3 regions of the Janthinobacterium sp. C22 genome follow, and region 1 is predicted to be linked to each of the others. Evidence: predicted binding sites of a transcription regulator. Region 1 holds the regulator's gene; each other region holds the start of a gene.
What was found. The regulator FliA, encoded in region 1, starts transcription of late flagellar genes. The targets are predictions, from matches to a motif close to CTAAAGTTTNNNNNNNNNNNGCCGNTA.
Positions count from the first base shown of each region.

Region 2: ACRHIG_RS27710 (flagellar protein FliT) is a predicted target of FliA. The motif match lies at 1,827-1,853, and genes of this name have one in related genera.
Region 3: ACRHIG_RS15645 (FlxA-like family protein) is a predicted target of FliA. The motif match lies at 1,310-1,336, and genes of this name have one in related genera.

Region 1 covers NZ_CP193659.1:2,104,408-2,107,677, reverse strand. The annotation lists gene motD (flagellar motor protein MotD) at 1-254, opposite strand, end outside; gene ACRHIG_RS09730 (flagellar motor protein) at 271-1,017, opposite strand; gene ACRHIG_RS09725 (RNA polymerase sigma factor FliA) at 999-1,730, opposite strand; gene ACRHIG_RS09720 (MinD/ParA family ATP-binding protein) at 1,776-2,639, opposite strand; gene flhF (flagellar biosynthesis GTPase FlhF) at 2,632-3,270, opposite strand, start outside.
Region 2 covers NZ_CP193659.1:5,884,629-5,887,898, forward strand. The annotation lists gene ACRHIG_RS27700 (M13 family metallopeptidase) at 1-737, opposite strand, end outside; gene ACRHIG_RS27705 (HDOD domain-containing protein) at 892-1,719, shown strand; gene ACRHIG_RS27710 (flagellar protein FliT) at 1,921-2,193, shown strand; gene ACRHIG_RS27715 (hypothetical protein) at 2,314-2,466, shown strand; gene ACRHIG_RS27720 (type IV pilus assembly protein FimV) at 2,621-3,270, opposite strand, start outside.
Region 3 covers NZ_CP193659.1:3,355,719-3,358,988, forward strand. The annotation lists gene ACRHIG_RS15640 (PrpF domain-containing protein) at 1-1,194, opposite strand, end outside; gene ACRHIG_RS15645 (FlxA-like family protein) at 1,366-1,707, shown strand; gene ACRHIG_RS15650 (sensor histidine kinase) at 1,748-3,238, opposite strand; gene ACRHIG_RS15655 (response regulator transcription factor) at 3,241-3,270, opposite strand, start outside.

The sequences.
Region 1 (3,270 bases):
CGGCGTTTCAGGGCGGGATTCGGCAGCGGAATGGCCTGCGGCGCTTCCATGATGATGGGCGGCGCGCCCTTTTCCAGGCTGAAGGCCTGGCCGATGGCGTTCTGGAAGACGCGGTATTTGCCTTCATTGACTTGCGAGATCGCATACATGACGACGAAAAACGCGAACAGCAAAGTGATGAAGTCGGCGTACGAGATCAGCCAGCGGTCCTGGTTGTCCGGTTCCTCGTCATACTTCCTGCGCGCGCGCCGCATCATGCTCAGTGCTCGCTCAGTGCTCGTGAAGCAGGCTGGAGACGCGCTCTTCGATGATGCGCGTATGGTCGCCCGTGGCGATGTCGTACAGCACGGCGGCCGTGATTTCATACTGCACCACGCGGCGCGAGACGATGGCCTTGAGTTTATTGGCCACCGGCAGGAACAGCAGATTGGCCAGGCCGACGCCATAAATCGTCGAGACAAACGCGACGGCGATGCCGCTGCCCAGTTTGCTCGGGTCGGTGAGGTTTTCCATCACGTGGATCAGGCCCAGCACGGCCCCCAGGATGCCGATGGTGGGCGAATAGCCGGCCGCCGATTCCCACACCTTGACGGCCTGGCGCTCGGCCAGTTCGTAGGCGGTAATCTCCACGTCGAGCAGCTGACGCAGCTTGTCGGGCGCGATGCCGTCGACGATCATGCGCAAGCCCTTGGCGTTGAAGCGGTCGGCCGTGTTTTCCATCAGGCGCTCGAGCGCCAGCGGGCCGTCGCGGCGCGCCGTCAGGCTCCATAGTCCGATGTCGCGCGCCAGCGCGGCCCGGGTGTCGGCCGGCGGCAGGAAGACCCAGCGCAGCATTTCCAGGCCACGCACAAAAGTGCGCAGCCGCGTCTGCAGCAGCACGGCGCCGAAGGTGCCGATGATGACGATGGCGAAGGCAGCCGGCTGCAGCAGGGAGGCCATCTTGCCGCCTTCCAGTGCCTGGCCGACCAAGAGGCCCGCCAGCGCCAGCGCCAGCCCGATTACGCTGGACCAGTCCACGCCTGCTCCCTCAAGGTTGCGCGCAGGCGCGCGACGGCCTGGGTATGCAGCTGCGAGACGCGTGATTCGGACACGCCCATCACCGCGCCGATCTCCTTCAGGTTCAGCTCTTCTTCGTAATACAGGCCCATGAGTATTTTCTCGCGTGGCGGCAGCGCGTCGATGGCATCGATCACGGATTGCCGGAAATCGGTATCGAGCAGGGAACGCAAGGGGTCGCTGTCCTCGTCCACGCAGTGGCGGTCGAGGAAGCTGTCATTGCCGTCCGGGTCATGAAAGTCTTCGTAGTACACCAGCTGGTGGCCGCCGCCGTCGCCCAGCATTTCCTGGTAGTCGGCCAGCGACATTTTCAGCAGCTTGGCCACTTCCGACTCGGTCGGCGGATGGCCGAGGCGCTGCTGCAAGGTGCTCATCGCCTCTTCGATCTTGCGCATGTTCTGGCGCATGCTGCGCGGCAGCCAGTCGCTGGTGCGCAATTCGTCGAGCATGGCGCCGCGGATGCGCAGCACGGCATACGTCTCGAACTGCGCGCCATGCGTCTCTTCATAGCGGCTAATGGCATCGAGCAAGCCGATCATGCCGGCCTGGATCAGGTCATCGACCTCGACCGAAGGCGGCAATTTCGCCTTCATATGGTGCGCCAGACGCTTCACCAGCGGAATGTGCTCCGTCAGCAAATAGTCCTTGTTCGATTTCCCTTTGACCGTGTACATAGGCTGCTTATTGTTTTCTCGTCTTATCTGGTGCTACGGTTGGTGTCAGGCGCTGAACTGGTGCGGGCTCCCCGTCTGGTACAAGGTGCCGCCAAGCACCGGCGCCGCCGAACGGGCCAGCCGCTCGGCCAGTCCGCGAAACGCCACCGAGGCGCCCGCCAGCGGAAACGCATCGACCACGCTGCGGCCCAGGCGCGCCGCGCGGTGCAGATATTCATCGGCAGGCACCGAACCCATCGAGGTCAGCTTCACGGCCAGGTAGCGGCTCGCCGCCTGCGCCATATTATCGTATACCACTTTTGCCTCGGATTCGGAAGCGCCGGTGACGAGAATGCCGAACGGCCGGCGTCCCAGTTCCTGGCTCAGGCGCTTGATCAGGCAGTACGCGGCCTTGATCGAGGTGGCGCTGGTCGACACTTGCACCACGATATCCGACGAGGCCATCAAGGGCACGGGGAAGCAATCGCCCTCGTCTGCCACGACGCCGTCGACCAGCACGATGCCGCTCTGGCGCGCCAGCACCTCGAAGGTCTTGCCCAGGCGGCGCAGTTCGTCCTCGCCCGCATAGTCCATGCTGTCCATCAGGTGGTTGCGCGCGCCCAGGCTGGCCACGCCGAAGCCTTGCGGCACCTGGTGGATGACCTGGTTCAAGCCGCACTGCTGGCGCGCCACGTCGCGCAGGCTGGCGCCGTGGGCCAGTCCCAGCCGTGCCGCCACGCCGTCGCCGCCGCCGCTGGCGTCGAGCAGCAGCACGTCATTGCCGCCGTAGACGAGCGAAGCGCCCAGGTTGACCAGCATGGCGCCCTTGTCGTCCTGCGGCGTGGCCGAGAGGAACGTCATGACGCGCGGCTGCGGGCCGGCCAGCATGCGGCGCAAGCCCTCGGCCTGGTCGAAATCGAAATTAGCCAAGGTGCACCCCGCGCGCTTCGTGGTTGCGGGCGGCCGCCTGCGCCATCAGCAGCGGCAGTTCGGCATCGGAAAACTGCGTCGCCGCCGCATCGCGCTTGAGCTTGAAGGCGCGGTCGATCAGGTAGCCGCGGTCGGCCAGGTACAGGTCTTCCGGCACGCGCTGGCCGTTCGACACATAAAACAGGTTCAGCTTTTGGCGGATCACCACGTCGAGCACATTGCCGATCGAGGCCGCTTCATCGAGCTTGGTCATGATGCAGCCGGCCAGGCCGCTGCCCTGGTAGGCGCGCACCACTTCGTTCAGCGTTTCCTGCGTCGCCGTGGAGTTCAGGCACAGCAGGCGTTTCACGTCGGCGCCGGCGCCCGACAGCATGGCCACCTGTTCCGTCACCATCTGGTCGCGCTGGCTCACGCCCACCGTATCGATCAGCACCGTGTGCTTGTTCTTGAGTTCCTTCAGGGCGATGCGCAAGTCCGCCTCATCCTTCACCGAATGCACCATCACGCCGAGGATCTTGCCATAGATGCGCAGCTGTTCGTGCGCGCCGATACGGTAGGCGTCCGTGGTGATCAGGGCCAGTTTTTCCGGACCGTGGCGCATCACGCAGCGGGCCGCCAGTTTGGCCGTGCT
Region 2 (3,270 bases), 2.9 Mb from region 1:
TCCAGCGCAAACACGCGCGCGGCGCGGGCCGGCGCATCGCGGTAGCCGGCCTGCTGGAGCATGGCGGCGATATGCGCCTGGTAGCCCGCGCGCAAGCCCTGCATGCGCGCGCTGTCGCTCTGGTAGAACGCGCGGTCGGGCAAGCCCAGTCCGCCCTGCAGCAGGTAGGCCACGTTGCGCGTGGTGTCGTTCAAGTCTTGCGCCACCCACAGGCCGAACAGGTTTTCCGTATAAAAATTGGTGGCGTTGAGCGGGTCGACGTCGGCGCGCAGGCTCTCGCCCAGCGCGCGGGCCAGCCCTGCCCGGTCGCGTATGCCGTCGATCTTCCTGAGCAGCGGCTTGATCGGCGCCCAGCCTTTCGCTTCGATAGCCGCTTCATCCATCCAGGACCGGTAAAAATCGCTGACCTGGCGCGCGCCCGCATCCGCCTGCGGCGCCGCCGCCAGGCCTTCGACGAGGCCGATGATGCGCTCGTTGGTGGCGTTGGCCAGCATGGCGAACGAGCCCCAGCTGCTGCGGTCGGCAGGGATATCCGTGCTGCGCAGCCAGTCGCCATTCACGTAATCGTAGAAATCATCGCCGGGCAAGACCTGCGCGGCAGCGGGGGCGGCGGCGCTGGCGGCCGCTTGCTGGCCATGCGCCTGGGCAGGCAAACCGGTCAGCGAGACGCCGGCCAGGGCGAGGATGATGGCGGCCTGGACTGGTGTCCGGGACCAGGAAAAACGCAAACCGTGCATGACGATCCTTTCGATGTAATAGCCAAAATCATACCCTGAAAATCCTGCCTTTTTAGGTGAAAAAGCGTCCCCTAACTTTTTTGCATGTGGACAAAAAATCGGCATATAGTGGCACGACCGCACGCCGTACCGCGCGAACGCCAAGGAGATTGCCATGCAACTGGAAGCGCTGTTCCAGCATCCCCACGCCCTGCCTGCCGCCCCGAAGATCGTCGATGAACTGGTGCGCAGTTTCGACAACCCCGCCATCGCCACCGAAGACATCGCGCGCCAGCTGGGAGCGGACCCGGCCTTGAGCGCCAAGCTGCTGCGGCTGGCCAACTCGGCCTATTACCACGTCTCGCGCAGCATCGGCACGGTGGAAGACGCCGTGCTGATGCTCGGTTTTGTTACCGTGCGCACTCTTGTCATCAGTTCCGGCCTCGTCAGCGGTTTCAAGGCCGTGCCGGGCCTGAATTTACCGCAATTCTGGCGCTACAGCCTGCACAGCGCCGTGTCGGCCCGCTGGATCGCGAGGCAGACGGGCGACAACCAGGACCTGGCCTTCACCATCGGCATGATGCATGCGATCGGGCAACTGGTGATCCACGCCGCCATGCCCGAGCAAGCCATGCAGCTCGACAAGATTGCCCCGCCGCTCGATGCGCGCCGGCTCGACGCGGAACGGGTATCGCTGGGCTACGATTATGCGCAGGTGGGCGCCGAACTGGCGCGCCGCTGGAAGTTTCCGCCCGCCTTTGCCGAGGCCATCGCCGCCTTTCCCGATCCGCTGGCCAAGGCACCCTTGAACCGCCTGGCCGCCATCATCCACCTGGCCGCCTGGCGCGCGCGCATCGAGGAAAATGCCTTGAGCAATGAAGAAATCATCGCCTGCTATCCCAACGAGGTGGCCGAAGCGCTCGGTTTGCCACCGTCCGTGCTGGTCGACAGGATGCCGCCGCCGGCCGAACTGAGCGCAGGACTGGAAGAACTCGTCAAATAAATCCACCGCTGCCGGCATCGCCACCCCGGCATCCATGGGGGTTTGCGGACGATGCCGGCGGCCAGCCAGAAAACATCCAAATTATTTTCATTTTTTTCAAAAACACCCTCAAGTTCCCGTTGGACCCGCCGTTAATCTGGACAAGCGGTAATCCATTCACTAGTTACGGGTGTGCTCATGACCTCCAACGACGTTCTCTCGATGTATGAAAATATTGCAGGAATGACCAATAAAATGGTCGTGGCCGCACGTTCGAGCGACTGGAATGACTTGGATGCCCTGGAAAACCAGTGCGCCAGCGCCGCCAGCGCAACCATGGCGGGCAAGGTACCTGCCCTGGCCGGCGCCTCGCGCCTGCGCAAGATCGACTTGCTCAAGCAAATCCTGGCCAATGACCGCGAAATCCGCGCCATCACGGAACCGTGGATGACGCAGCTGTCGAACGCCATGCCAGGTTCGCGCGCCCGCATGTAAGCCAAGAGGCAAGCAAGTCGCCGCGCCAGAAACGACAAAAGCACCCGCGGGTGCTTTTTACGTCTATCACCCTGACATCGAGCGCGCCATCTGCGGCGCTCAAAAAGCAAGGTGGGGAATGTGGAAGGCGAGCCCCAGGTATCTCCTGGCGTCGCCTCGCTGCCGGTTGCATCCGGCGTTCGCGAGCACATCGTCGGCATCGCAAACCGCTTCCAGACCCAGGCGTTTATGCAACGCTACACCTGGTTTGCCGCGCCACACTATCGTTGGTGACTGCGCCAGGCTGGGGCTGTTTTGTCGTAGAGCAAGTCCACTGAATTAATCATATCACCATCTTTAAAAAATAGGCAACACGAGAGACGTACATTTTCTGTCTTTTTTGAATATCTTTTTTTATATCAATTTTTAGCACGGCCCCGCACACAATTTAACGCGAGAACGGCTCCGCTTCCGGCTCGGCCGCCCCTTCCTCCACCGCCTCCGTCAACACGGGCACCTCCTTCTTCTTCCTGCGGCCGAACGGCTTGCGCAGCAAGACCCAGTATTTCGACGGCGCACCCGGCTCCGCCGCTTGCCTGCGCTTGCGCACGGCATACACGATGAGCGCCGTCAGCAGCAGGAAGAGCACAGTGCCGATACCGAGCCACAGCAAGCCGTTGCCGCCCGATTTCTTTTCCTTGTCGGCCGCAGGCGCCGCGTGCAGGGGTTTGGGCTTGGCATGGGGCGCTTCCGCCACGGCTGGCGCGGCAGCGGGCGGCACGGCGGCCGTGGCGGCGGCAGGCAGGGCCAACGCCTGCTGCAAGACGCCGATCTTGCCTTCCAGTTCACCGAGCTTTTCATTCAAGGCCGTATTTTTCTCGTCCAGCGCCACGCATGCCGCCGCCTGCCCCGCATCCGCCTGCGGCGCACAGGCGGCCACGGGCGCCGTGGCGCGGCGCAGTGGCGGCGGGCGCAGCGCAGCGGCGGCCGGCTTCGGCGCGGCGGGCGGCGCCACGAACACGCTGGCCGGGCGCACCATGCCCTCGGCCCGCGCGCGGGCCGCCAGCGCGGCGGCGTCGGGCGCCAGCATGCCAGGCA
Region 3 (3,270 bases), 1.3 Mb from region 1:
CTGGTACAGGGGAACATGGCCGCGCAGCAAGATTTGCGCGCTGCGCCGGTAGGCCGCGCCGTCGATGGCGATGTTGCCAGTCGCCCCGTCCTGGCGCGCCACGATGGTGGTGTCCAGGATGCCGGCCGGGTTGGCTATGCCCAGTTCAATCTCCGTATCGGCCGGCCCGACAGGCGGCACGCCGCTTGCCAGCGCATGCGCCACCGTGCCCGGTATCAGGCAGGCGGCCGCCAGGCAGCAGCCGCCCGAAACGGCCAGCGAGGCGTGGCCCGATTGCGGCGTGAAGTAACGCACCGCAATATTTCCCTCTCCCACGGCTGGTCCCACGATGCAGAACTTGGGGATGGTTTCGCTACGTTCCAGCTCTTCCAAGGTCATCAACCGGCCATCGCGCTTGCGCAAGCCCATCAGCAGTCCCGCCGCGCTCCACACCTGGCGGATCGCCTGCATGAACGCGGTATCCGCTTCCAGTTCCGCGATGGACTCGCGCGCCGTCTTGCCGAACTGGCTCGCCAGCGCGATAACCATGGGCACGGCCACGTCCACGCACGAGACCGCATAGCCGTGCACCACATCCTGCGCATTGCCTGTTGGTAGTAATTTGCCCGTCTTGGCGCCGGCCGGCTGCCGCAGGAACAGGTCCACGCGGGGGAAGCTGCCGGTCACGCCAGGAATGCTGGCGGCCGTAAAGCTGCCATCGAGTTCGCGCGCCATGCGCGAGGTGGTGATGACGCCCGTGTTGGTGTTGCGGATATCGACGTCGTGCGCGCCGATGGCCAGGGCCTCGATCACGCCGCTGTCCAGTCCCCACAGTTGCAGCGCGGACGACATATTGCCGCAGTTCACGCTCCAGTCGATATCGCCGTGCTCGCCCGCCAGCTGCGCCAGGGTGCTGACCAGGCGCGGCTGGCCCGCATGCTGTTCCACCCCGGCGAGGAAGACCTTGTTGCTGGTGGGCGCGCCCCGTCCCAGGCCCGTGATTTGCCGGTTGCCCGGCTGCCGGCCGGACTGGGGCGCACCCATCAGGTGGCGCAGCAATTCCTCGCGCAGCGTCTGTTCGGCCGGCACGGAAGCTGCATGCAAGACCAGGCCCGTCGATGTGCCGCCGCGCATGTGGTGGACAGGAAACTCGATCATGCCGCAGCGCAGGCGGGGCACGAGGTCGGGCAGGGCGGGCAGCAGGGGCGTCATCATCATGGATCGTGGTCAAGGCAGGAAGCGCCAGTGTGCCAGTTTTTCTTGCTGGTGTGCAATCGGATGGTGTGCGCGGCGTCTTTACATGCCTTTACCCGCCTTTACACTTGCCGCCCTGTATTGAGTACCTTGCGCGCCGATAATAAGGTATTGAATGATCAAGGAGGCAGTATGGTAGCGGCAATCGGTTCCGGCAGCGCAGTCAGCGCGGCCAGTGGCGCCAGTGCGGGCAGCAGTGCGCAGATCGCGGCGCTGCAAAAGCAGATCACGGCGGCGCAAAAGCAGTTGACGGAGTCGCAGAAGGGCGAGCAGACGGAGGCGTCGCAAAAGCTGCAGCAGCAGCTGGCGCAGCAAATCCAGGCCTTGCAGGCGCAAATTGCTCAGTTGCAAGCTGCTGCCGCGCAGCAGGCGGCGCAAGACGATTCTCAGGCGGCCAGCAGCGCCGAGTCGGCGTCCAGTCCCGCCAGGTCAAGCGCGTCGACCCTGGGCAGCATCATCGATACCCAGGCGTAGGCAGGTCGCTGGCAATTCCCGTCGGCAGGCTCGCGGCAGCTCAGCCTGGCGTTTTGACGGGCAACAACATTTCCACGCACAGCCCGCCACCGCTGCGCAAGCTGGCGCCGATGCGGCCGCTATGGGCGCCGATGACGTGCTGGGCGATGGCCAGGCCCAGGCCGTGGCCGTCCGTGCTGTGCTGGGTGTTGCTGGCGCGGAAGAAGGGTTCAAAAATGCTGGCCAGGTCGGCGCTGGCCACGCCGGGGCCGCGGTCCAGCACGGCGATGCGCAGCAGATCCTGCCTGCCGTCATGCAGGCGCGACAGCTTTACTTCCACCGTGCCGCCATCGGAACTATGCTTGACGGCATTGCGCACCACGTTCTCCACGGCGCGCGCCAGCAGTTCGGGCCGGCCCGTGACAGCGGCGTCGGCGCTGGCTGCGTCGCCCTCCAGGGCGATGTCCACCTGGCGCGCCTTCGCTTCGTAGCGGGCGTCTTCCAGAATGTCGTGCAGCAGCTCGGCAATGTCGACGTCTTCGCTGAGCGGGGAGCCGGCACCGGCTTCCAGCCGCGACAGGGTCAGCAGCTCGCCGATCAGCTTGTCCATGCGTTCGCTTTCGCGTTCGATGCGCTGCATCGAGGCGTCCATCTTGTCCGGCTGCTGGTGCGCCAGGCCGATGGCGGCCTGCAGGCGCGCCAGCGGCGAGCGCAGTTCGTGCGAGACGTCATGCAGCAAGCGCGTCTGGCTCTCCATGAGATGGCGCAAACGGCCCGTCATGCGGTCGAAATCGCGGCCCAGGTCCGTCAACTCGTCGCCGCGCTTGCCGCTGGCGTGAAAACGGGGCGCCAGGTTGCCGTGCGAGGCGGCCTCGAACGCCTGCCGCAGGTCGCGGATGGGGCGCGCAAAATACCAGGCCAGCAAGAAGGCGAACAGCAGGCTGGCGGCGATGGCGGCGCCGAGGGGAATGAAGGTGCGGTAGGGACTGTCCATGCGCGGGCCGGGCGGCATGCCGCGGCCGAATTCGCCGCGTGGCGGCGCAGTGCCCGCTTCGCTGGGCCGTGGACCGGGTCCCATGGCGCGCGGGCCGCTCAGGGTGACGGCATTGAGGGTGTCGCGCGCGGCGCCTGCCTCGGCATTGCGGAAGCGTTCGGACGAGGGCAGGAACAGCAGATAGCGCTGGCCGTCGCTGCCGGTGACCGTGCGCACGACGGGATGGGGCTGGCTCTGCTCCAGCATGGCGCGCGCCTTGCTCAGCATGGCGGGATGCACCGCGCGGCCCATCAGTTCGTGTCCGCGCGCATCGACGGCAAATACGCGCATGCGCTCGAGCTTGCCCAGAAATTGCCGCAAGGCCTCGCTGCCGCCCGCTTCCAGGGTGGCGCTGGCGGCCTCGATGATCATTTGCGCGGGCGGACTGGTGTCGATGTCGAGGGCCCGCTCCTGCTGCGCCGCCCGGTTTTTCAGCCAGAACGTGCCGCCGATGCCGATGGTGGCCGTCACCTGCGCCAGCATGATGCACAGAAAGAACTTCCAGAACAGGCGCCCCACGCTTACTCCTTGATCAGTTGGTAGCCGAGACG